DNA from 2 places in the Streptomyces sp. NPDC024017 genome. Region 2 is predicted to be linked to the other one. Evidence: riboswitches for the same ligand, from Rfam matches in the RefSeq annotation. Region 2 holds a riboswitch; the other holds the start of a gene.

What was found. A riboswitch is a leader RNA that binds a small molecule or an ion and turns the genes downstream of it on or off. The one in region 2 is predicted to bind cyclic di-AMP.
Positions count from the first base shown of each region.
Region 1: another riboswitch for cyclic di-AMP. It lies ahead of AB0G20_RS04800 (M23 family metallopeptidase); the one in region 2 lies ahead of AB0G20_RS22595 (M23 family metallopeptidase).

Region 1 covers NZ_JBEZYZ010000002.1:17,040-28,677, reverse strand. The annotation lists gene AB0G20_RS04845 (STAS domain-containing protein) at 1-43, shown strand, start outside; gene AB0G20_RS04840 (STAS domain-containing protein) at 40-459, shown strand; gene AB0G20_RS04835 (ATP-binding protein) at 459-902, shown strand; gene AB0G20_RS04830 (ATP-binding SpoIIE family protein phosphatase) at 902-1,972, shown strand; gene AB0G20_RS04825 (MarR family winged helix-turn-helix transcriptional regulator) at 2,019-2,519, opposite strand; gene ribA (GTP cyclohydrolase II) at 2,637-3,278, opposite strand; gene AB0G20_RS04815 (MarR family transcriptional regulator) at 3,440-3,955, opposite strand; gene AB0G20_RS04810 (dihydrofolate reductase family protein) at 4,045-5,181, shown strand; tRNA gene AB0G20_RS04805 (tRNA-Met) at 5,235-5,308, shown strand; cyclic di-AMP (ydaO/yuaA leader) riboswitch at 5,608-5,764, shown strand; gene AB0G20_RS04800 (M23 family metallopeptidase) at 5,776-6,810, shown strand; gene AB0G20_RS04795 (aldo/keto reductase) at 6,960-7,904, shown strand; gene AB0G20_RS04790 (PrsW family intramembrane metalloprotease) at 7,923-9,263, opposite strand; gene trmB (tRNA (guanosine(46)-N7)-methyltransferase TrmB) at 9,322-10,155, opposite strand; gene lhgO (L-2-hydroxyglutarate oxidase) at 10,329-11,534, opposite strand; gene AB0G20_RS04775 (MFS transporter) at 11,607-11,638, opposite strand, start outside.
Region 2 covers NZ_JBEZYZ010000008.1:115,113-126,750, forward strand. The annotation lists gene AB0G20_RS22585 (pitrilysin family protein) at 136-1,497, shown strand; gene AB0G20_RS22590 (pitrilysin family protein) at 1,494-2,882, shown strand; cyclic di-AMP (ydaO/yuaA leader) riboswitch at 3,075-3,238, shown strand; gene AB0G20_RS22595 (M23 family metallopeptidase) at 3,252-4,040, shown strand; gene AB0G20_RS22600 (GntR family transcriptional regulator) at 4,229-4,924, shown strand; gene AB0G20_RS22605 (HPr family phosphocarrier protein) at 5,093-5,374, opposite strand; gene AB0G20_RS22610 (GNAT family N-acetyltransferase) at 5,555-8,377, shown strand; gene AB0G20_RS22615 (DUF5998 family protein) at 8,429-9,016, shown strand; gene AB0G20_RS22620 (alkaline phosphatase family protein) at 9,016-10,212, shown strand; gene AB0G20_RS22625 (thymidine kinase) at 10,268-10,918, shown strand; gene AB0G20_RS22630 (VOC family protein) at 10,941-11,638, opposite strand, start outside.

The DNA of each region.
Region 1 (11,638 bases), on a different contig from region 2:
GCTGCGGGCGGTCGGCGCGGCGGCGGACGCGGGCACGCGATGACCAGGTCGGCGGGACACGGCCCGGTGGGCGGGCACGGCTTCGGCTTCACCGTGCCGGTGCTCCAGCTGGGCGACGTCCTGCTCGTCACCCTGCAGGGGGAGTTGCACGACGGGATGGCCGAGCAGCTCCAGCAGGACATCACGGCCCGGATCTCGCACAGCCGGGTGACCGGGGTCGTGATCGACATCTCCGGTGTGGAGATCGTCGACTCCTTCCTGGGCCGGGTCCTCGCCGAGATCGCCGCCGGAGCCAAGCTGCTGGCGGCCCGTACGGTGCTGGCCGGGATGCGCCCGGCGGTGGCGATCACCCTGGTCGAGCTCGGACTCACCCTGCCCGGCATGCGGACGGCCCTGGATGTCGAACGCGCGATGGAGATGCTCGGCGTGACCACGCGCCGGGGCGAGGGGAGTCCTTGATGCAGACTTCCCGCCATGCCGGTCCGGCCACCCTGCCGATCGGCTCGGACGCCGACCTGGCCTGGGTACGGCAGCAGGTCCGGCAGGCCGCCGCCGAGCTCGGCTTCGGGCTCGTGCAGCAGACCAAGCTCGTCACCGCGGCGAGCGAGCTGGCCCGCAACACCCTCGTCCACGGCGGGGGCGGTCATGTGCAGATCACCCCGCTGGCCGCCGGGCAGTCGCACGGGCTGCGGCTGGCCTTCGTCGACACCGGGCCCGGCATCCGCGACCTGGACCAGGCGCTGACCGACGGCTACACCAGCGGCGGCGGGCTCGGGCTCGGGCTGAGCGGGGCCAAGCGGCTGGTGCAGGGGTTCGAGGTGGACAGCCGGCCCGGTGAGGGGACCACCGTCACCGTCACCGCCTGGGCCACCGTCGTGCCGCCCTCCCGGACGGTGCCGTGATGAGCAGGGTCTGGGACGTGCCGGTGGACGACTCGACCCGGGTGCGGGACGTGCGGGTGGCGGCCGAGCAGGCCAGCGCCTGCGCCGGCCTGCCCTCCAACCGCACCGCGACCGCCGCGCTGGTGGCGACGGAGCTGGCGACCAATCTGCTGCGGCACGCGGAGGGCGGGCGCGTGCTGATCAATCTCGTCGAGCGTGCGCACGACGACGGCCGTCGGGCGGCCGTGCAGCTGGTCTCGCTCGACCACGGCCCCGGCATCCCGGACGTCGCGGCGGCGATGCGCGACGGCTACACCACGACCGTCGCCGCCTCGCTCGGTGCCGGGCTCGGCACGTGCCGGCGCATAGCGAACGACTTCGATCTGCACAGCGCCCCCGGCCGGGGCACCGTCGTGATGGCCCGGATCGGCCACGAGCCCGCAGTCCGGAACCAGGGGCCGCCCGCACCGGGTCCGCGCGCCGGGGGTGTCAATGTCCCCCTCGGCCGGGCCGAGTACTCCGGGGACGCCTGGGGCCGGGTGCGCGACGGCGACCGTCTGACCCTGCTGCTCGCCGACGGGCTCGGTCACGGAGCGAAGGCCGCCGAGGCCTCCACCGCGGCGGTGAATGAGCTGCGCGGCCTGGCGAAGCTGCCGCCCGCCGAGATCCTGCGGCGTCTGGGCCGGGCCCTGCGCCCCACCCGGGGCGCGGCCGTCTCCGTGGCCCAACTCGATCTCGAAGCCGGGCAGTTGAGCTTCGCCGGGATCGGCAACGTGGGCGCCCGGCTGCGGACCGACGGCGCGTGGAAGCCGCTGCTGTCCCAGCCCGGCATCGTGGGCGCGCAGGCCCCGGCTTCCGTGCCCGTGCAGCGGGTCGCCTGGCACGCGGACAGCCTGCTGGTGCTGCACAGCGACGGCCTGCCCAGCCGCTGGACGCCGCCCGACGACGGCGTACTGCCCGGCTGCGATCCGGCGGTGGCGGCCGCCGTGGTGCTCCGGGACGCGGGCAGCGCGGCCCGGCCGGCGAGGGACGACACGTGCGTGGCAGTCCTGACCGCCGGCGGCGTGAGCCGCCACGGCTCGGGGGCCTGACGGTCGGCTGGTCGCCCCGTGCGTGCGGCCGATCAACCGTAGGGAATCACGGCCCGGGCTCACCGGGGCCGGGCGTCGTGTCCTGGGCTGCCAGGAACCCCCTCAACCCCCTGCTCAGTGCCGCCCGTTCGGCCGGTTGCATGGCCGCCAGGGCCGTGGCCAAGGCCTGGGCGCGGCGGGCGGCGACGTCGGCCAGGACGTGCTGTCCGTGTGTCGTGAGCCACAGTTGCACCTCGCGGCGGGTGCCGGGATGCGGGGCCCGTTCCAGCAGGCCGGCCGCCGCCAGGCGGTCGCAGAGGCGGCTGGCCGTGGGGAGACCGATGTCCAGGCCGTCCGCCAGAGCCGTCAGGTTCAGGCCGGGCGCCGCCTGCACGGTGCGCAGCGCCCGCAACTGGTGCAGGGACAGGCGCAGGGACGCCTCCTGGGCGGCGACCGACCACAGCGCCGTCAGACTCTCCACGGCATCGGCGATCTGCGATGCGACGGCCTCCGGGTCATCGCCCGGTCCCCTCGCCCGGTGGTTGCCGGGGCCGCCGAGATCGGTCACGAAACGGTCACTTCCATAAGGCTCCGGGTACTGATGAGGTCGCCCTCTTTCAAAGGCTGTACCCGATGAACCGAGGGGCAAGCAGTCCGGTTCAGTGCCCGGCCGGACCGGGGCGGTTCAGCCCGCGCTGAGCTCCGTCAGCGCGGCGAGCGGCAGCGTGTGCTGCGTCTGGAGGACTTTCGCGCGCAGATAGCGGACGTTGTGGGCGGTGGTGAAGACGCCCGTGGGAATCCGGTCGCGGACGTCGACGCCCAGGGACCGCAACTGGTCCGCCTTGTCGGGGTTGTTGGAGAGCAGGTCCAGTTCGCCGATGCCCAGGGCCCTGAGCATCTGGGCCGCCGCCGTGTAGTCGCGGGCGTCCTCCGGCAGCCCCAGCGCCGCGTTCGCCTCGTACGTGTCGAGCCCCTCGTCCTGGAGGGCGTACGCGTCGAGCTTGTTGTAGAGGCCGATCCCGCGGCCCTCCTGGCGGAGGTACAGGAGCACGCCGCCGCGCTCGGCGATGCGCTCGACGGCCTCGCGCAGCTGCGGGCCGCAGTCGCAGCGGGCCGAGCCGAACACGTCCCCGGTCAGGCACTCGGAGTGCAGCCGCACCAGCGGGACCGGGCCGGGCTCGCCGAGGACCACGGCCACGTGCTCCCGGCCGTCGGCCAGCCCGTGGAAGGTGACGAGCTCGGCGTCGGCCTCGTAGCCGTCGTGGAAGCGCAGCGGGACCCGGACGCGGGAGCGCGGGGTGGCGATGACGGCGGGGGTGTCGGGCATGCGGGGCCTCCGGGTTCCGTTTCCTGTTCGGCTGCACAGCCGTAGTGCTTCAGATTTGAAGCAGATCCACGTCCGGAACCCTAGTCGTGCTTTAAATTTGAAGCAACGAGTGTCGGTGTCTTGTGATGCGCGTCACGTGCACCTCGGGCGTACGCGTCGCGTCACGAACAGGCCGGTGAGGACCTCCGCCGCCACGGCACGTCGTCCGCCGCCGGTCGCGCCCCGTCCTCCTGGAGTCCCTGCGCGATCGCCGCGGAGATCTCCTCCAGCTGCCCCACCTGCTCCTCGCTGAGCCGGTCGAACAGGAAGCTCCGCACGGTCTCGACATGCCCGGGCGCCGCGTGCTCCAGCACGGCGAACCCCTCGTCGGTCAGCGCGGCGATGCTGCCCCGCTTGTCGTACCGGCAGGCCTCGCGCCGCAGCATGCCGTCCTTCTCCAGCCGCGTGACCGCGTACGTCAGCCGGCTGCGCGTGATCTTCAGCCGTTCGGCGAGATCGGTCATGCGCAGCCGCCGTTCCGGGGACTCCGACAGGACGGAGAGGATGGAGTAGTACAGGTGCGGCATGCCGGCGTCCTGCTGGAGCTGCCGGTCGATCGCGTCCTCCAGGAGCAGCGAGGCGGCGATGTAGGCGCGCCAGGCGCGCTGCTCATCGGGGGTGAGCCAGCGAGTCGTCATGCCGCCAGTGTAGGTTTGTTTCAAACTTGAACCAAGCCCGCCTTGGTGACCCGTCCAGTCCCGCCGTCCCGACCAGCCGCGGAGCGTCGATGCCTCACCCGTACGTCCTGCTGTCCGCCGCCGTCTCCCTCGACGGCTACCTGGACGACACCGGACCCGACCGCCTGCTCCTGTCGAGCCCGGCCGACTTCGACCGGGTCGACGAGGTCCGGGCCTCCGTCGACGCGATCCTGATCGGCGCCGGCACCATCCGCGCCGACAACCCGCGGCTGCTGGTGAACTCGGAGCAGCGCCGGGCCGCCCGCACGGCCGCGGGCCGGCCCGAGTACCCCCTCAAGGTCACCGTCAGCGGCTCCGGAGACCTCGACCCGGACGCCCGCTTCTGGCACACCGGCGGCGAGAAGGTCCTCTACACGACCGACCGGGGCGCCGCACGCGCCCGTGCCCTAGGCCTCGCCACCGACGTCGTCCCGCTCGGCGCCGACCTCGACTGGCGGCGGCTGCTCACGCACCTGCACGACGTCCGCGGCGTACGACGGCTCATGGTCGAGGGCGGCGGCCTGATCCACACCCAGCTCCTCACCCAGGGCCTCGCCGACGAACTCCAGCTGGTCCTCGCCCCGCTCTTCGTGGGCGACGCCCGGGCACCCCGCCTCTTCGGCCCCGGCGGCTACCAGGGCGGCCGGCTCCGGCTGCTGGAGTCGCGGCAGATCGAGGACGTGGTCCTGATGCGCTACGAACCGACCGCCCCGGGCACCGGCCCCCTGCCCGCCGCCGCCGACCACCACTGGCTGGCCCTCGCCTGCGAACTGGCCGACCGCTGCCCGCCGTCGGACACGGCGTTCAGCGTGGGCGCGGTCGTGGTCGCCGCCGACGGCACGGAACTGGCCCGCGGCCACTCCCGCGAGGCCGGCGACCCGGTCGTGCACGCCGAGGAGGCGGCCCTCGCGAAGCTCGACCCGGCCGACCCGCGCCTGCCCGGCGCGACGGTGTACAGCAGCCTGGAGCCGTGCGCCCGCCGCGCCTCACGCCCCGCCCCCTGCGCCCGGCTGATCCTCGACGCGGGCGTACGACGGGTCGTCACGGCCTGGCGCGAGCCGGACACCTTCGTGACGGACGCCGACGGCAGCGGTCTCCTGGCGGCCGCGGGAGTGCAGGTCCTCGTCCTCCCGGAGCACGAGGAACGGGCCAAGGCCCCGAACCGACACCTGCTGCGCCGGGTGTGAGCAGCGGGTGTGCAGAGTGGTCCCGCGGATGGCGTACACTGGAGTCACAACGGCGCGGGGTGGAGCAGCTCGGTAGCTCGCTGGGCTCATAACCCAGAGGTCGCAGGTTCAAATCCTGTCCCCGCTACTGAAGGCCGAGGGCCGGAATCCGAAAGGATTCCGGCCCTCGGTGCATTTCCCGATACCTCTCGCGCGTCCCATTACGGTCGGTGAGCGAACCATCCCGTTCCGCATAACAACTGACGCACCGTCAAAACCCGTCAGTCACTTGTGAAGCGGCCAACTCGCCCGATTTGAGCCAGTCATGGCAGGTAAGTCCGCGCGAAACAGGTTAATGATCAAGTGGAATCGCTGGAATACCCCCCGCGCGTCCATTAACGTTCGATAACGCAGCGCGGTCGTCCCAGCCGTCACAGAAGGCGGCTCCGTGCGCACGCGCCGAATCCCGAAAGGGAACCGGGGAACCACCACTTGGGGTGAATCGGGCGGATACCACCGTGAAAGCACGGTAGGTATACGCGCGTAGGAGACCTTCCTGCTCCGAACCCGTCAGCTAACCCGGTAGGCGAGAAGGAAGGAAAGGAGTACGCCCACGTGGCGTCCAACCGGCCTGCCCCCGCGGCCCCGTACGCGCCGAAGCGCGACAGCGACACCTTCGGCTACGGCGCTCAGCGCACCGACGAGGGGCCGTTCCAGGAGTGGAACCCCACCGAGGAGTCCATCCGTCCCGTCCGCGGCCGGCATCGCGTCACCAAGCAGCGCGGCGGAGGTCTCGCCCGCAGCTCCACCGTCCTCGGCGTCGGCGTCATAGCCGCCGTGGGTGCCGGCGGCATGGCCAGCGCCCAGACCGGCAAGCCCCCGGTGTCCATCTCCGTCCCGGACCTGCCCTCGGTGGGTTCCCTCATCTCGGACGACGACACCCCCGAAGGTTCCGCCACTCCGCTCAGCAGCCTCGGCACCGCCACCGCGGAAACCAAGCAGAGCAGCTCCGGCGCCGGCGCCGGTGAGGCCCTGCGCGCCCGGATCATGGCCCAGGTCGAGCACCAGCAGGACCAGATCGAGACCAAGGCCGCCCAGGACGCCGCGGCCGCCGCCGAGAAGGCCGCGGCGGAAGCCGTCGCCAAGGCGGAGGAGGAAGCCAAGGCCAAGGCCGCCGAGGCCAAGAAGAAGGCCGAGGAGGAGGCCAGGAAGAAGGCCGAGGCCGAGCGGCTCGCCGCCCTCGCCAAGCAGTTCACACTGCCGACCTCCTCGTACACCATCACCTCCAGCTTCGGCCAGGCCGGCGCCTACTGGTCCTCCGGCTACCACACGGGCCTGGACTTCGCCGCCCCCACGGGCACGCCGATCAAGGCCGTGCACAGCGGCACCATCACCGAGGCGGGCTGGAACGGCTCCTACGGCTACAAGACCGTCCTCACCCTCGATGACGGCACCGAGATCTGGTACGCGCACCAGTCCTCCATCGGCGTCAGCGTCGGCCAGAAGGTCAGCACGGGCGACGTCATCGGCCGCGTGGGCGCCACCGGCAACGTCACCGGGGCGCACCTGCACCTCGAGGTCCACTCCGGTGGATCCGCCGACGGCATCGACCCGATGGCCTGGCTGCGCGGCAAGGGACTGAACCCGTAAGCGGAAAACGCCCGTAGAAGCGCCGGCGGCCCTGACGACGACCCCCCGACGTCAGGGCTTCCGGATGCCCGGCCGGTGGGCGGCAGCGTTCACAGGGCCTTTGCGCCCGTAGCGGAATGAGCCACTCCGTACGGACGTTGACGCAGAACATGACTTCTCTGCGCAAGCTCGGCACCTCCGACCTCGAGGTCTTCCCGCTCGCCCTCGGCGGCAACGTCTTCGGCTGGACCGCCGACGAGGACCAGTCGTTCGCCGTCCTCGACGCCTACACCGCCGCCGGCGGCAACTTCGTCGACACCGCCGACTCCTACTCGGCCTGGGTCGAGGGAAACCGGGGCGGTGAGTCCGAAACCGTGCTCGGCAAGTGGCTGAAGTCCCGCGGCAACCGCGCGGACGTCGTCGTCGCCACGAAGGTCAGCCAGCATCCCGAGTTCCGCGGCCTGTCCGCCGGCACCATCAAGGCCGCCGCCGACGCCTCCCTGCGGCGCCTGGGCACCGACTACATCGACCTGTACTACACGCACTTCGACCAGCCGGACGTGCCCGTCGAGGAGATCATCGGCGCGCTCGACTCCCTCGTGAAGGCCGGGAAGGTGCGGCACATCGCCGCCTCCAACATCTCCGCCGAGCGGCTGCGGGCGTCCCTGGAGTTCTCCGACCGCGAGGGACTCGCGCGCTACGTGGCCCTCCAGCCGCACTACAACCTGGTCTCCCGTGACACCTACGAGGGTGAGCTCCGGGACCTCGCCGAGCGGACCGGCCTGGCCGCCGTGCCGTACTTCGCGCTCGCGTCCGGCTTCCTCACCGGCAAGTACCGGCCCGGCACGACGGTCGAGAGCGCGCGGGCCAGGAGCGCGGCCAAGCACCTGGAGACCGAGCGGGGGCAGCGGGTGCTCGCCGCCCTCGACGAGATCGCCGGGGCGCATGACGTGCCCGTGGCCACGGTGGCCCTGGCCTGGCTCGCCGCCCAGCCGACTGTGGCGGCGCCGATCGCCTCCGCGCGGACGGTGGAGCAGCTGCCCGCGCTGGTGGGCGTCGGGCAGCTGACGCTCTCGGAGGCCGAGATCGGGCGGCTCACGCAGGCCTCGGCCTGAGCCCGGCCAGGGGCTGGCCTAGGAGCGGTACGGGTTGTACGCGGGGTAGGGCGCCGGCTGGTGGCCGTAGCCGTACACCCCGTACACCGGCCAGGGCGGGGCCACCACCGGGACCGGAGGGGCGGTGATCCGCGCCGCGTGGTCCAGCGCGGGGCGGGCCGCCTCCCGGCGCCGCCACAGCTCGCCCAGCAGCTCCCCCTCCCGGACGGCGAAGTCCGCCCCGGCTCGGCCCCGCCGGGCCCGGTGCCGCAGGAACGCCAGGGACGTCGCGTACGCCTCGTACCGCGCCACCTCCCGGGCCGCCGCCTTGCCCGCGTGACGGCGGGCGTACTGGCGGGCGATCCGCCGGGCCCGCATCGAACCCAGCGCGAACGGCTCGGCCGGGGTCAGCCAGCCGGCCGCCGCGTAGGCGGGCAGCTCCGCCCGTATGGTCTTCAGCTCCCGCTGCCGCGTCCAGATCACCAGCCACGTCAGCAGCCCGAAGATGGGCACCATGAACGCCGCGTACACGGCGAAGAACCCGTACTCGCCGAACGCCGACGAGCCGTTCCACATCGCGTGCATGCCCATCGCGAGCAGCAGCCCGGAGAGCGGGAAGGCGACCCGGCGCAGGTGCCGGCCGTCCGCCGAGAGCGCGGCGATGCCGAAGCCGATGCCGGTGAGGACCGTGAACAGCGGGTGCGCGAACGGCGACATGATGATGCGCACGAAGAAGGTCGCCGCCGTGACGGAGGCGATGCCGGAGCCGCCGGTGAGCTGGTCGGTGCCGAACGCGGTGCCCAGGTAGAGGATGTTCTCCGTGAACGCGAAGCCGGTGGCCGTCACGCCGGCGATGACCACGCCGTCGACGATGCCGGTGAAGTCCCGGCGCCGGAAGAGGAAGACCAGGAGGACGGCCGCCGCCTTGGCCGACTCCTCGACCACCGGCGCTATCACGGTCGCGCCGAGGGTGTCCGCGCTGGACGGGTCCGCCGTCGCCGTCGCTATCCATCTCGTCGCGAAGCTGTTGGCGACGATCGCTATCAGCGCCGCCGCGCAGGCGCCCCAGGCGAAGCAGAACAGCAGGTTCCGCCAGGGGCCGGGTTCGACCCGGTCCAGCCAGCGGAACGCGGCTATCAGCAGGGGTACCGGGAGGACGGCCAGGCCCAGCCCGACCAGGAACCCCTCCGTGCCGGTCTCCTCGCGGACCAGGGCGAGGATGACCAGACCGGATATCGCGAGGAGCGTGCTCAGCGCGCCGTAGCGCACCCACGCGCGCTGCCACCAGTGGGCGTGCCGCAAGGAGCCGGCTGAGCCGACGAGGGGTGCGCCGTCGGTGGGACCGCTCGGGTACGACGGATGTGGGGGGCTGGTGGCCACGGCATTGACCCTAACGACGGATGGGCGCTGTCCGCAGGCGGAGAGGTGCCAGGGGTGGTCAGGCGCCGGCGGGGGGCTGGTCCACGTGCTGTACGCGGCGGAAGAGGAGGTCGTTCACGACATGTCCCTTGTCCAGTCCCTGGCCCTCGAAACGGGTCAGCGGACGGAAGTCGGGACGCGGCGCGAAACCACCGTCCGCCTGCGTGTTCTCGAAGTCGGGGTGCGCCGTGAGGACGTCGAGCATCTGTTCGGCGTACGGCTCCCAGTCGGTGGCGCAGTGGACGATCGCGCTGGGAGCGAGACGGGTGGCGGCGAGGCTGAGGAAGTCGGGCTGGATGAGCCTGCGCTTGTGGTGCCGCTTCTTGGGCCACGGGTCGGGGAAGTAGACGCGGAGGCCGCCGAGGGAGTCCGGGGTGAGCATCTCCCGCAGGAGGATGATCGCGTCGCCGTTGCCGACCCGGATGTTGGACAGGCCGTTCCGGTCGGCGAGATTGAGCAGGTTGCCCTGGCCGGGGGTGTGGACGTCGACGGCGAGGACGTTCGTGGCGGGGTCGGCCGCCGCCATCTGGGCGGTGGCCTCGCCCATGCCGAAGCCGATCTCCAGGACGACGGGGTTGTCGTTGCCGAACAGCTCGGGCAGGTCGAGGGTCCGGCTGCCGTCGATGTCGAGGCCCCACTTGGGCCACAGGCGCTGCAGCGCGTCCGCCTGACCGGCGGTGACACGGCTGCGCCGCGGCTGGAAACTCCGGATCCGCCGCTCGAAGTGCGACCCGGCGGGGTCGGCCTTCGGCCCGTCGGGGAAGCGCGGCTCCCCCTTGGCCCGGGTACGCCGGACGGAGACACCGGGGGTGTTCGGGTGCGGGGTTTCGGGGGTGTTTACGGAGTCAGACACAGTGGGGTCGATTTTACGGGGTGGGGTGTGGGTGGGAGGGGGTGCGTGCGTGTGCGTGCTTTACCCGACGCGGCCCCTTGCGTCGTCCGGCGGGTGGCCGGTGCGTCGTGGTCGCGCCCGCAGCGGCATCCCCTCCGTCGGCTTGGGGGCCCGCCCGGCATCAGCGGCAGGCCTCACAGCGCGCTCAACGCCCTCCGTGCCACCTCCCGGCCGATCGGCAGGGACGCCGTGGCCGCGGGAGACGGTGCGTTCAACACGTGCACCGTGCGAGGGCCCTCGCGGATCAGGAAGTCGTCGACCAGGGTTCCGTCGCGCAGCACCGCCTGCGCCCGCACCCCCGAGGCCGTCGGCACCAGGTCGTCCTCGGACACCCCGGGCAGCAGCCTGCCCACCGCATCCGTGAACGCCGCCTTGGACAGGGACCGCCGCAGCTCACCCGCCCCGTAGCGCCAGTGCCGGCGGGCGATCTGCCAGGAGCCGGGCCAGGCCAGGGTCGAGCCCAGCTCGCGCAGGCGGACCGTGCCCCACCCGTATCCCTCGCGGGCCAGGGCCGGCACCGCGTTGGGACCGACATGGACACCCCCGTCGATGCCTCGCGTGAGGTGCACCCCGAGGAACGGGAACGCCGGATCGGGCACCGGGTAGACCAGGCCCCGCACCAGCTCCGGCCGGGCCAGCTCGTAGTACTCGCCCCGGAACGGCACGATCCGGACGTCCGGGTCGTCCCCGGTCAGCCGGGCGATCTCGTCGCACTGCAGACCCGCGCAGTTCACCAGGACCCGCCCGCGTACGACGTCCCCCGCGGCCGTGAGCACGGCGACCCCCCGCTCGGGGCGCCGGTCGACGCGCACGACCCTCGTGCCGTAGCGGATCTCCGCGCCCGAGCCGTGGGCCAGCTGGCGGGCGACCGCGACGAAGTCGCAGATGCCGGTCGTGCCGACGTGTATCGCCGCGAGGCCGCGTACCTCCGGCTCGTACTCCATGATCTGGGGCCCGCCCAGCTCCCGCACCGGGATCCCGTTCTCCCGGCCGCGCTGTACGAGGGCGTGCAGGCGGGGCAGCTCCGCGCGGTCGGTGGCGACGATCAGCTTGCCGGTGACCGCGTGCGGGATGCCGTACTCGGCGCAGAACTTGACCATCTCCGCCGCGCCCCGCACCGCGTAGCGCGCTTTGAGGGAGCCGGGGCGGTAGTAGATGCCGCTGTGGATGACCCCGCTGTTGCGGCCGGTCTGGTGGCGGGCCGGGCCCGGCTCCTTCTCCAGGACGGTGACACGTGTGCCTGGTGCGGCGCGTGTGATCGCGTACGCCGTCGACAGGCCGACGATGCCGCCGCCGATCACCAGCACGTCACAGTCATATGTGATCCGCACTCGCACCACCTCCCGCTTCGATAGTGCACTGCGCCACTGACAATGCCTCCAAACGCGGGACGGGCGGCATGCCTGCTCCGGCTAGGCCGGAGTCATCAGCAGCGGACGCGCAC
Region 2 (11,638 bases):
GCGGCTCTCGCGCTGTCGGGACCAGGTCGCCGCCGGGAACTTCACCAGGGCTTCGCACGCTTGCATACAGTGGCAGGACCGGCAGGAATCCGCGGTCTGAACAACCGCTCAGCGATCGAAGGGACGTACATGCCCATGGGTCACACGGCCACAGCCCAGGCAGGCTCCGGGGGCCTGACAGCGACCGAGCACCGCCTGGCCAACGGCCTGCGCGTGGTGCTCTCCGAGGACCACCTGACCCCGGTCGCGGCGGTGTGCCTCTGGTACGACGTCGGCTCACGCCACGAAGTCAAGGGGCGTACCGGCCTGGCTCACCTTTTCGAGCACCTGATGTTCCAGGGTTCCGCGCAGGTCAAGGGCAACGGCCACTTCGAGCTCGTCCAGGGCGCGGGCGGCTCGCTGAACGGCACGACCAGCTTCGAGCGGACCAACTATTTCGAGACCATGCCCGCCCACCAGCTGGAGCTCGCCCTCTGGCTGGAGGCCGACCGCATGGGCTCGCTGCTGGCCGCGCTCGACGACGAGTCGATGGAGAACCAGCGGGACGTCGTCAAGAACGAGCGCCGCCAGCGCTACGACAACGTCCCCTACGGCACCGCCTTCGAGAAGCTGACCGCCCTCGCCTACCCGGAGGGCCACCCCTACCACCACACCCCGATCGGCTCGATGGCCGACCTGGACGCGGCGACCCTGGAGGACGCTCGCGCGTTCTTCCGCACCTACTACGCGCCGAACAACGCCGTGCTCTCCGTGGTCGGCGACATCGACCCGGAGCAGACCCTCGCCTGGGTCGAGAAGTACTTCGGCTCCATCCCCGGTCACGACGGCAAGCCCGCCCCGCGCGACGGCTCGCTGCCGGAGACCATCGGCGAGCAGCTGCGCGAGGTCGTCGAGGAGGAGGTCCCGGCGCGTGCCCTGATGGCCGCCTACCGGCTGCCGCACGACGGCACGCGCGCGTGCGACGCGGCCGACCTGGCCCTCACCGTCCTCGGCGGCGGAGAGTCCTCCCGCCTCTACAACCGGCTCGTGCGGCGCGACCGTACGGCCGTGGCGGCCGGATTCGGCCTGCTGCGGCTGGCCGGGGCGCCCTCCCTGGGGTGGCTGGACGTGAAGACCTCCGGTGACGTGGAGGTTCCGGTCATCGAGACCGCCATCGACGAGGAGCTCGCCCGGTTCGCCGAGGAGGGCCCCACGGCCGAGGAGATGGAGCGCGCCCAGGCCCAGTTGGAGCGCGAGTGGCTGGACCGGCTCGGCACGGTCGCGGGCCGCGCCGATGAACTGTGCCGGTACGCCGTGCTGTTCGGCGACCCGCAGCTCGCCCTGACCGCCGTCCAGCGTGTGCTGGAGATCACGGCGGAGGAGGTCCAGGAGGTCGCCAAGGCCCGCCTGCGGCCCGACAACCGCGCGGTGCTCGTCTACGAGCCCCTCGCCGACGAGGACGCCCCCGAGGACACCGCAGCCGCGGCCACCGACGAGAACGAGGAGGCGGCCAAGTGACCGAGCTCGCCACGATGGACTTCCACCCCCGCCCCGACGCGGGCGAGGCCAAGCCGTGGGCCTTCCCGGCCCCCGAGCGCGGCACGCTCGACAACGGCCTGACGGTGCTGCGCTGCCACCGGCCCGGCCAGCAGGTCGTCGCCGTGGAGGTGCTGCTGGACGCCCCCCTGGAGGCGGAGCCGGCCGGCCTCGACGGTGTGGCCACGATCATGGCCCGGGCCTTCTCCGAGGGCACCGACAAGCACTCCGCCGAGGATTTCGCCGCCGAGCTGGAGCGCGCCGGTGCCACCCTCGACGCGCATGCCGACCACCCCGGCGTCCGGCTCAGCCTGGAGGTGCCGGCCTCCCGGCTCGCCAAGGGGCTGGGCCTGATCGCCGACGCCCTCAGGGCGCCCGCGTTCGCCGACAGCGAGGTCGAGCGGCTGGTCAACAACCGCCTCGACGAGATCCCGCACGAGTTGGCCAACCCCTCCCGCCGTGGCGCCAAGGAGCTCTCCAAGGAGCTGTTCCCGGCGGACTCGCGCATGTCGCGGCCGCGGCAGGGCACCGAGGAGACCGTCGCCGCGATCGACTCCGCGGCCGTGCGCGCCTTCTACGAGAAGCACGTCCGCCCCGCCACGGCCACCGCCGTGGTCGTCGGCGACCTCACCGGCATCGACCTCGACGCCCTGCTCGGGGACACGCTGGGCGCCTGGACGGGCTCCTCGGCCGAGCCACGTCCGGTGCCGCCGGTGACCGCCGACGACACCGGCCGGGTCGTCATCGTGGACCGTCCGGGCGCCGTCCAGACGCAGCTGCTGATCGGCCGGATCGGCCCGGACCGGCACGACCGTGTGTGGCCCGCGCAGGTGCTCGGCACGTACTGCCTCGGCGGCACCCTCACCTCCCGCCTGGACCGCGTGCTGCGCGAGGAGAAGGGCTACACCTACGGCGTACGGGCGTTCGGCCAGGTCCTCAGGTCCGCCCCGGACGGCACGGGTGCCGCGATGCTCGCCATCAGCGGTTCCGTGGACACGCCCAACACCGGCCCCGCCCTGGAGGATCTCTGGACGGTGCTGCGCACCCTCGCCGCCGAGGGGCTGACCGATGCCGAGCGGGACGTCGCCGTGCAGAACCTGGTCGGTGTGGCGCCGCTGAAGTACGAGACGGCGGCGGCCGTCGCGAGCACGCTGGCCGACCAGGTCGAGCAGCATCTGCCCGACGACTACCAGGCCACCCTGTACCGGCAGCTCGCCGCGACCGGCACCGTGGAGGCCACCGCGGCGGCCGTGAGCGCCTTCCCGGTGGACCGGCTGGTGACCGTCCTCGTCGGTGACGCGGCGCAGATCAAGGCACCTGTCGAGGCCCTCGGCATCGGCGAAGTCACCGTCGTCGCCGCCGAGTAGCGGCACGCGCGCGTAGGGGCCCTGGTTGTCTTCCGAGGCACCAGGGCCCCTTTATGCCCGAATTGATACGGAGGTTGCCTGTCTGCCCTGTGGGATGCGCTACAAAAGCCGGGATTCGTTTGGGAATTGAAAGTGGCGCCGCTTAGCGTCATCCGGGCTGTTCGTCAGGCAGTGCGCCGCACCCGCGGCACCGGACAGTCATCGCCGAGTCCCCGTACGGCGCGAGCCAGGGGAGCCGGGGACCCACCGCAGTCCCTGGGGTGAATCGGACGCCCGCGCGAGCCGCGAGGGAGTCCGTAGGAGACCTTCCTGCTCCGAACCCGTCAGCTAACCCGGTAGGCGAGAAGGAAGGAAAGGACCAGCCACCACATGGCGTTCACTCGCGCCACCGGGAAGCACCGTCGTCCCAGCAGGATCCAGCGCGGCACCGCCCGCGCGGCCGGCGTCGCGGCCCTCGCCACCACCGGCGTGATCGGCACCGTGGCGGCCCCCGCTGCCTTCGCCGCCGAGCCCAGCGCCGAGCAGACGGGCCTCACTCCCGTCGTCACCATGGGCGACACCGTGGCCCAGCAGATCGACGCCCAGGCCGTCGCGCAGCAGCAGGCCGCCGACGAGGCCGCCGCCAAGCAGAAGGCCGAGGAGGCCGCCCGCAAGCGCGCCGCCGAGGTGGCCGAGAAGGCCAAGGAGGCGGCCGAGAAGGCCCGCGAGGCCAAGGAGCGCGCCGCCCGCGAGGCCGAGCGCAAGCGCCTCAACACCTTCGTGCCCCCGATCTCCGGCTCGTACGTCTCCACCAGCTACAAGGCCAGCAGCGGCCTGTGGTCCTCCGGCAGCCACACCGGTGTCGACTTCCACGCCGCCAGCGGCACCTCCGTCCACGCGGTCGGCGCGGGCACCGTCGTCGAGGCCGGCTGGGGTGGCTCCTACGGCAACCAGATCGTGATCAAGATGAACGACGGGACGTACACCCAGTACGGCCACCTGTCCTCCGTCGGCGTCTCGGTGGGCCAGCAGGTCACCCCCGGCCAGCAGATCGGCCTGTCCGGCGCGACCGGCAACGTCACCGGTCCGCACCTGCACTTCGAGGCCCGTACGAGCCCCGAGTACGGCTCGGACATCGACCCGGTCGCCTACCTCCGCTCGCACGGCGTCAACCTCTGACCGGAACCTCTCCGCTGTTCCAGAAGCCCCGGCTCCCCGAGCCGGGGCTTTCGGCGTTTGTGGCCGCCCGCTGTCCAAAAAAAATCCATGGATTCCCGGCTGCCGTCGGAAATTCCGGCTCATTGCAATAGAGTCACGGAACGCGCGCCGCTCGTCGGCGTTTCACGGGGATTAAGCGGAGGTCGGTCATGCGTATTCCCGCGCACTCGGTGTGCACGGCCATCCGGGACGACATCGTCGCGGGTGTCCACGCACGCGGCAGCCGGCTCACCGAGGAACTCCTCGCGCGCCGCTACGGCGTCTCGCGGGTGCCCGTCCGGGAGGCGCTGCGCACCTTGGAGGCAGAGGGTTTCGTGGTGACCCGCCGGCACGCGGGCGCGTGCGTGGCCGAACCCACCGAGCAGGAGGCCGGTGACCTGCTGGAGATGCGCATGCTGCTGGAGCCGCTCGGTGCGGCCCGTGCCGCCCAGCGCCGCACCGAGGCGCATCTGAAGGTTCTGCGCGGCCTGGTCCGGCTGGGCCAGGAGCGGGCCCGCCGGGGCAACAGCGAGGACCTGCGCTCCCTGGGCGGCTGGTTCCACGAGACGCTCGCCCAGGCCTCCGGCAGCCCCGCGCTGACGTCGATGCTCACCCAGCTCCGCCACAAGATCGCCTGGATGTACGCCGTGGAGGCGCCGGTCAGCCCGGTGGAGTCCTGGACGGAGCACGGCGCGATCGTGGACGCGGTGGCGCGCGGGGACGCTGAGCGCGCGCGGGCGGTCACGGCGCGGCACGCCGAGCGCGCGATGGGCGCGCACCGCCTGCGGTTCGGCTCCGCGGGGGAGCGGGCCGACCGTGTGAGGAACTCGCAACATCCCGTAAACACGGCGAGCCTGCGGCATTAACACGGCCGCCGTATACAAAGAGCAGCTATTCACGGGGGCTTGTTTTCCCTTGCCCGGAAACTGTGAATTCTCGATTTCCAGCCCGGTCTCGGCCGGGAATGACGAAGGGCTCGCCCGGTGAATTCGGACGAGCCCTTCGGTGTGCGCCGTATCGGGCGCACGGGTAAATCAGACGGTCTCGGGCAGTTCCTCGAGACCCTCGGAGACCAGCTTCGCCAGCCGGTCCAGGGCGGCGTCCGCGCCCTCGGCGTCGGAGGCGAGGACGATCTCCTCGCCACCCTGGGCGCCGAGGCCCAGGACGGCCAGCATGGAGGCCGCGTTGACGGGGGTGCCGTCAGCCTTGGCGATCGTCACCGGGACGCCTGCGGCCGTGGCGGCTCGGACGAAGATGGAGGCGGGGCGGGCGTGGAGACCCTCGGCCCAGCCGACGTTGACGCGGCGCTCAGCCATGTGTTGCTGCCCTTCGGTGTTCAGGGTTGTCTAGACCAGTTTCCCATATCGTGAAGCCCACCAGGAGCGGTCCTCGCGTTCCACTCCAGGGGTGCCGTCGGATCGCGGCCTCGACCCGACTGACGCCCTCCACAGACTGCCTCGCGCCCGCTGTCGGACGCTAGCCGTACTCTGGGGCCCATGCAGACCTCGCCGGACCGGCACGAGTATCCCGCCCACTGGGAAGCCGACGTGGTGCTGCGCGACGGGGGTACCGCGCGCATCCGGCCCATCACCGTTGATGACGCCGATCGCCTGGTCAGCTTCTATGAGCAGGTCTCCGACGAGTCGAAGTACTACCGCTTCTTCGCGCCGTACCCTCGCCTGTCCGCCAAGGACGTCCACCGCTTCACGCACCACGACTTTGTGGACCGGGTGGGACTCGCGGCCACAGTCGGCGGCGAGTTCATCGCCACCGTACGCTACGACCGGATCGGCGAGGACGGAACGCCCGCGTCCGCACCCGCCGACGAGGCCGAGGTCGCCTTCCTCGTGCAGGACGCCCACCAGGGCCGCGGGGTCGCCTCCGCCCTGCTCGAACACATCGGGGCCGTCGCCCGCGAGCGCGGCATCCGCCGCTTCGCCGCCGAGGTGCTGCCCGCCAACAACAAGATGATCAAGGTGTTCACGGACGCCGGCTACACCCAGAAGCGCAGCTTCGAGGACGGCGTCGTCCGTCTGGAGTTCGACCTCGAACCCACCGACCGCTCCCTCGCCGTGCAGTACGCGCGCGAACACCGCGCCGAGGCGCGCTCCGTGCAGCGGCTGCTCGCCCCCGGCTCGGTCGCGGTCATCGGCGCCGGCCGCACACCCGGCGGCGTGGGCCGCAGCGTTCTCGGCAACATCCGGGACGCCGGGTACAGCGGCCGTCTGTACGCCGTGAACAGGGCCCTTCCGGAGGGGCAGAAGGAGCTCGACGGGGTGCCCGCCCACCGCTCGGTGCGGGACATCGACGGCCCCGTCGACCTCGCGGTGGTCGCCGTGCCTGCCGAGCACGTGCCCGACGTCGTCACCGAGTGCGGCGAACACGGCGTGCAGGGGCTGGTCGTGGTCTCCGCCGGGTACGCCGAGAGCGGCCCCGAGGGGCGCGAACGCCAGCGCGCACTCGTGCGGCAGGCGCGCACGTACGGCATGCGGATCATCGGCCCGAACGCCTTCGGCATCATCAACACCTCCCCACGGGTACGGCTCAACGCCTCCCTCGCCCCCGAGGTGCCGCGCCCGGGCCGGATCGGCCTGTTCGCCCAGTCCGGCGCCATCGGCATCGCCCTGCTGTCCCGGCTGCACCGGCGCGGCGGCGGCGTCACCGGTGTGACCGGCGTCTCCACCTTCGTCTCCTCCGGCAACCGCGCCGACGTCTCCGGCAACGATGTCCTGCAGTACTGGTACGAGGACCCCGACACCGACGTCGTCCTCATGTACCTGGAGTCCATCGGCAACCCCCGTAAGTTCACCCGCCTCGCCCGCCGGACCGCCGCCGCCAAGCCCCTGGTCGTCGTCCAGGGCGCGCGGCACGGCGCCGCTCCCCAGGGGCACGCCGTACGGGCGACCCGGCTGCCGCACGCGACCGTCTCGGCGCTGCTGCGGCAGGCCGGCGTGATCCGCGTCGACACCATCACCGAGCTGGTGGACGCGGGCCTGCTGCTCGCCCGCCAGCCCCTGCCCGCCGGACCCCGGGTGGCGATCCTGGGCAATTCCGAGTCGCTCGGCCTGCTCACGTACGACGCGTGCTTCGCCGAGGGCCTGCGGCCGCACCCCCCGCAGGACCTGACCACCGCGGCCTCCGCGGCGGACTTCCACGCCGCCCTGTCCCGTGCCCTGGCCGACGACCGGTGCGACGCGGTCGTCGTCACCGCCATACCGGCGGTGGGGGAGGGCTCGGTCGGCGACGCGGCCCTCGCCGAGGCCCTGCGCTCGGCATCGGCCGCGGCCCCGGCCAAGCCGGTCCTGGTCGTGCACGTGGAGCTCGGCGGCCTGGCGGAGGCCCTGTCGGCCGCGGCGAGCACCGCTCCACAGGTCGGCTCGGGCAAACCATCTCAAACCGCCCCCAGTCCGGCACCCGTGGAAGAACGCTTCCCCGCCACCGACGCCCCCGAAGGCGCCCACCTCATCCCCGCCTACCCCGCCGCCGAGCGCGCCGTCCGCGCCCTCGGCCAGGCCGTCGCCTACGCGCAGTGGCGGCGCGACGCCGCCGACCCCGGCAAGGTGCCCGAGTACGAGGACATCGACGAGAAGGGTGCCGCCGCGCTGATCGACGGCCTCCTCGCGCGCGGGCAGGGACTCACGCTCGGCACGGACGAGACCTGCGACCTCCTCGGCCACTACGGCGTCCAGGTCCACCGCGCCCTGCCCGCCCCGACCCCCGCCGCCGCCGCGGAGGCCGCCCGCGCCCTCGGTTACCCCGTGGCCCTCAAGGCCACCGCCCCGCACCTCAGGCACCGCGCCGACCTGGGCGGCGTCCGCCTCGACCTCGCGGACGAGGAGCAACTGCGCCGTTCGTACGCCGAGTTGACCGAGCTGTTCGGCGCACCCGAGGAGCTGCGGCCGGTGGTGCAGCGGATGGCGCCGCGCGGCGTGGACGTCGTCGTACGCGCCGTCATCGACCCCGCGGCCGGGGCCGTGCTCTCCTTCGGGCTCGCCGGGGCCGCCTCGCAGCTGCTCGGGGACACGGCGCACCGGCTGATCCCGGTCACCGACCGGGAGGCGACCTCGCTGGTGCGTTCGATCCGCACCGCCCCCCTGCTGTTCGGCTGGCGCGGCTCCGCACCGGCCGACACCCGCGCCCTGGAGGAGCTGCTGCTGCGGGTGTCCCGGTTGGTCGACGACCACCCCGAGGTCGTCGCGGTCACCCTGGAGCCGGTCGTCGTCGCCTCGCACGGCCTGAGCGTCCTGGGTGCCTCCGTCCGCCTCGCGCCCCCGCCCGCCCGTGACGACCTCGGCCCGCGGACCCTCCCCGCGTACTGACAGGGGGCGAGCTGTCCCTCGCAGTCAGTGGTCCCCCGTAGGATGGGCGTCATGGCCAAGACCAGTACGACGACCCAGGGGCTGCGGGCGGCGATCGAGCGCAGCGGCTACTACCCGGCCCTCGTGGCCGAGGCGGTGGAGGCCGCCGTGGGCGGCGAGCCCATCCGGTCGTACCTGGTCCACCAGGAGACGACGTTCGACCAGAACGAGGTGCGCCGGCACGTAACGGTGCTCGTGCTCACGGACAACCGCTTCATCGTCAGCCACACCGACGAACAGGCCGCCGACAGCACCTCCCCGACGCCGTACGCCACGACGTCGACGGAGTCCGTGAAGATCGGCCGCATCTCGTCGATCGTGGTCAGCCGCGTGGTCGCCAACCCCGAGTCGTACAAGCCGGGCACCCTGCCCCGCGAGGTCGTCCTCACCATCGGCTGGGGCGCCGTCTCCCGGATCGACCTGGAGCCGGCCGCCTGCGGCGACCCCAACTGCGAGGCGGATCACGGCTACACCGGCAACTCGACGGCGGACGACCTCAGCCTGCGCGTCAGCGAGGCCGGGGACGGACCGGAGACCGTGCGCGAGGCGCTCGCCTTCGCGCAGGCCCTCTCCGAGGCGACCGCGGACACGACCCGCTGATGGCACAGCCCGAGATGGCCTGGGGCCACCACCCCGAACCGCTCTCCCTCGCCTCCGCGCCCGTCCCCGAGTACGGCAGCGGATCGCTCGCCGACCTCCTGCCCACCCTGGCCGCCGGCCTGGGCGTACCGGACATGAGCGCCACCATCACCGAGCTGACCCCCGCCGACCGGAACTGCGTGTTCCTGATCGACGGCCTCGGCTGGGAGCAGCTGAGGGCGCACCCCGAGGACGCCCCCTTCATGACGTCCCTGCTCGCCACCTCCCGCGGCGGCACCGGGCGTCCTCTCACCGCCGGATACCCGGCGACCACGGCGACCTCCCTCGCCTCCGTCGGCACCGGCCTGCCGCCCGGCGCGCACGGCCTGCCCGGCTACACCGTCCGCAACCCGGACACCGGCGAGCTGATGAACCAGCTGCGCTGGCAGCCGTGGGCCCCGCCCCGCCCCTGGCAGCCGTACCCCACGGTCTTCCAGCTGGCGCACGCGGCCGGGGTGCACGCCGCGCAGGTGTCGTCCCCGACCTTCGAGAACACCCCGCTGACCAAGGTCGCACTCAGCGGCGGAAGATTCCTCGGACGGCTGTCAGGCGAGGACCGCGTGGACCTGGCGGCAGAGCAACTGGCCGCGGGCGACCGCTCCCTGGTGTACACGTACTTCGCCGAGGTCGACGGCGCCGGCCACCGCTTCGGAGTCGACTCCGACGCCTGGCGCGGCCAGCTCATGTACGCCGACCGCCTGGTCCAGCGCCTGGCCGAGCAACTGCCCCCGCGCAGCGTGCTCTACATCACCGCCGACCACGGCATGATCGACGTGCCCTTCGACGAGCAGCACCGCATTGACTTCGACGAGGACTGGGAGCTGAGCGCCGGCGTCGCCCTGCTCGGCGGCGAGGGCCGCGCCCGCCACGTCTACGCGGTGCCCGGTGCGTCGAACGACGTCCTGACCTGCTGGCGCGAGGTGCTCGGCGAGCAGTTCTGGGTGGCCTCACGCGACGAGGCCATCGCGGCGGGCTGGTTCGGCCCGCAGATCGACGAACGGGTGTACGGCAGGATCGGTGACGTGGTCGCGGCCGCGCAGGACGACGTCCTGCTCATCGCCTCCGAGCGGGAGCCGAAGGAGTCGGCGATGGTCGGCAACCACGGTTCGATGACCCCCGCCGAGCAGCTCGTCCCCCTGCTCGAAGTACGCTCCTGACACAGTCCCACGCCGACCTCCCCGACCTCTCACGCCGAAAGGTGCTCAACTCCACATGCCCGAGCTGGTGTTCTTCTGCGGAACGATGGACTGCGGGAAGTCCACGCTGGCTCTCCAGATCGAGCACAACCGGTCGGCGCGCGGTCTGCAGGGCATGATCTTCTCGCGCGACGACCGCGCCGGCGAGGGCAAGCTGTCCTCGCGCCTCGGCCTGGTCACCGACGCGGTGGAGGTCGGCGACGGGCAGGACCTCTACGGCTACCTCGTCGACCACCTCTCGCAGGGCGGCCGCGCGGACTACGTGATCGCCGACGAGGCGCAGTTCCTCGCCCCGGAGCAGATCGACCAACTCGCGCGCGTGGTCGACGACCTGAGCCTGGACGTCTACGCCTTCGGCATCACGACGGACTTCCGCTCCAAGCTGTTCCCCGGCTCGCAGCGGCTGGTGGAACTGGCCGACCGGGTCGAGGTGCTCCAGGTCGAGGCCCTGTGCTGGTGCGGAGCCCGCGCCACGCACAACGCCCGCACGATAGGCGGGGTGATGGTCGTCGAGGGCGCCCAAGTCGTCGTCGGCGACGTCACCCACTCCGCCGACGAGGTCGGGTACGAGGTCCTGTGCCGCCGCCACCACCGCCGCCGGATGACCGCGGCGACCGCCCACGCGGCGGCCCTGTCCCCGGACGTGCTGCCGGTGACGTCCGGCTGACCTGCGTCCGGCCCTGTGGCCGTCAGCTCGGCCGTTGCAGCAGCGCGAACCGCGCCCCTTCCGGATCCGTGACCCTCGCCACCCGCCCGTGGGCGGTGTCGTGCACCGGCTTGAGGACCTGCCCGCCCAGGTGGACGAGATGGTCCACGGCGTCGTCGACATCGGCGACCTGGAAGTACGTGACCCAGTGCGGTCCCCGGTCGCGGGGCAGGGCGGCCCCCAGGCCGTGAATGCCGGCGACGGGTTCGCCGCCGAGGTTCAGGGTCACGTAGTCGAAGTCGGCGGAGACCACCGGCTCCTCCTCGTAGCCGAACACCGTCCGGTAGAACTTGGCGACGCTCGTCGACTCGAAGGTCAGCAGTTCGTTCCAGGCGGGTGTGCCGGGAACGCCCGAGACGGCGGTGCCGAGGTGCGCGGCGGCCTGCCAGATGCCGAAGACCGCGCCCGCGGGGTCGGAGCCGATCGCCAGGCGGCCGGCGTCGGCGGCGTCCAGCGGACCCACGCCGATCGTGCCGCCGCGGCTGCGTACCGTCTCGGCCGTCAGATCCACGTTCTCCGAGGCGAAGTAGGGCGTCCACGCGATGGGCAGATGGCGGTCCGGTGGCAGCCGGCCGAGGCCGGCCACCTCGCGCCCGTCGAGCAGCGCGCGCACATACGGGCCGAGTTGCTGGGGGCCCGGCTGGAACTCCCAGCCGAACAGCGCTCCGTAGAACTCCTCGG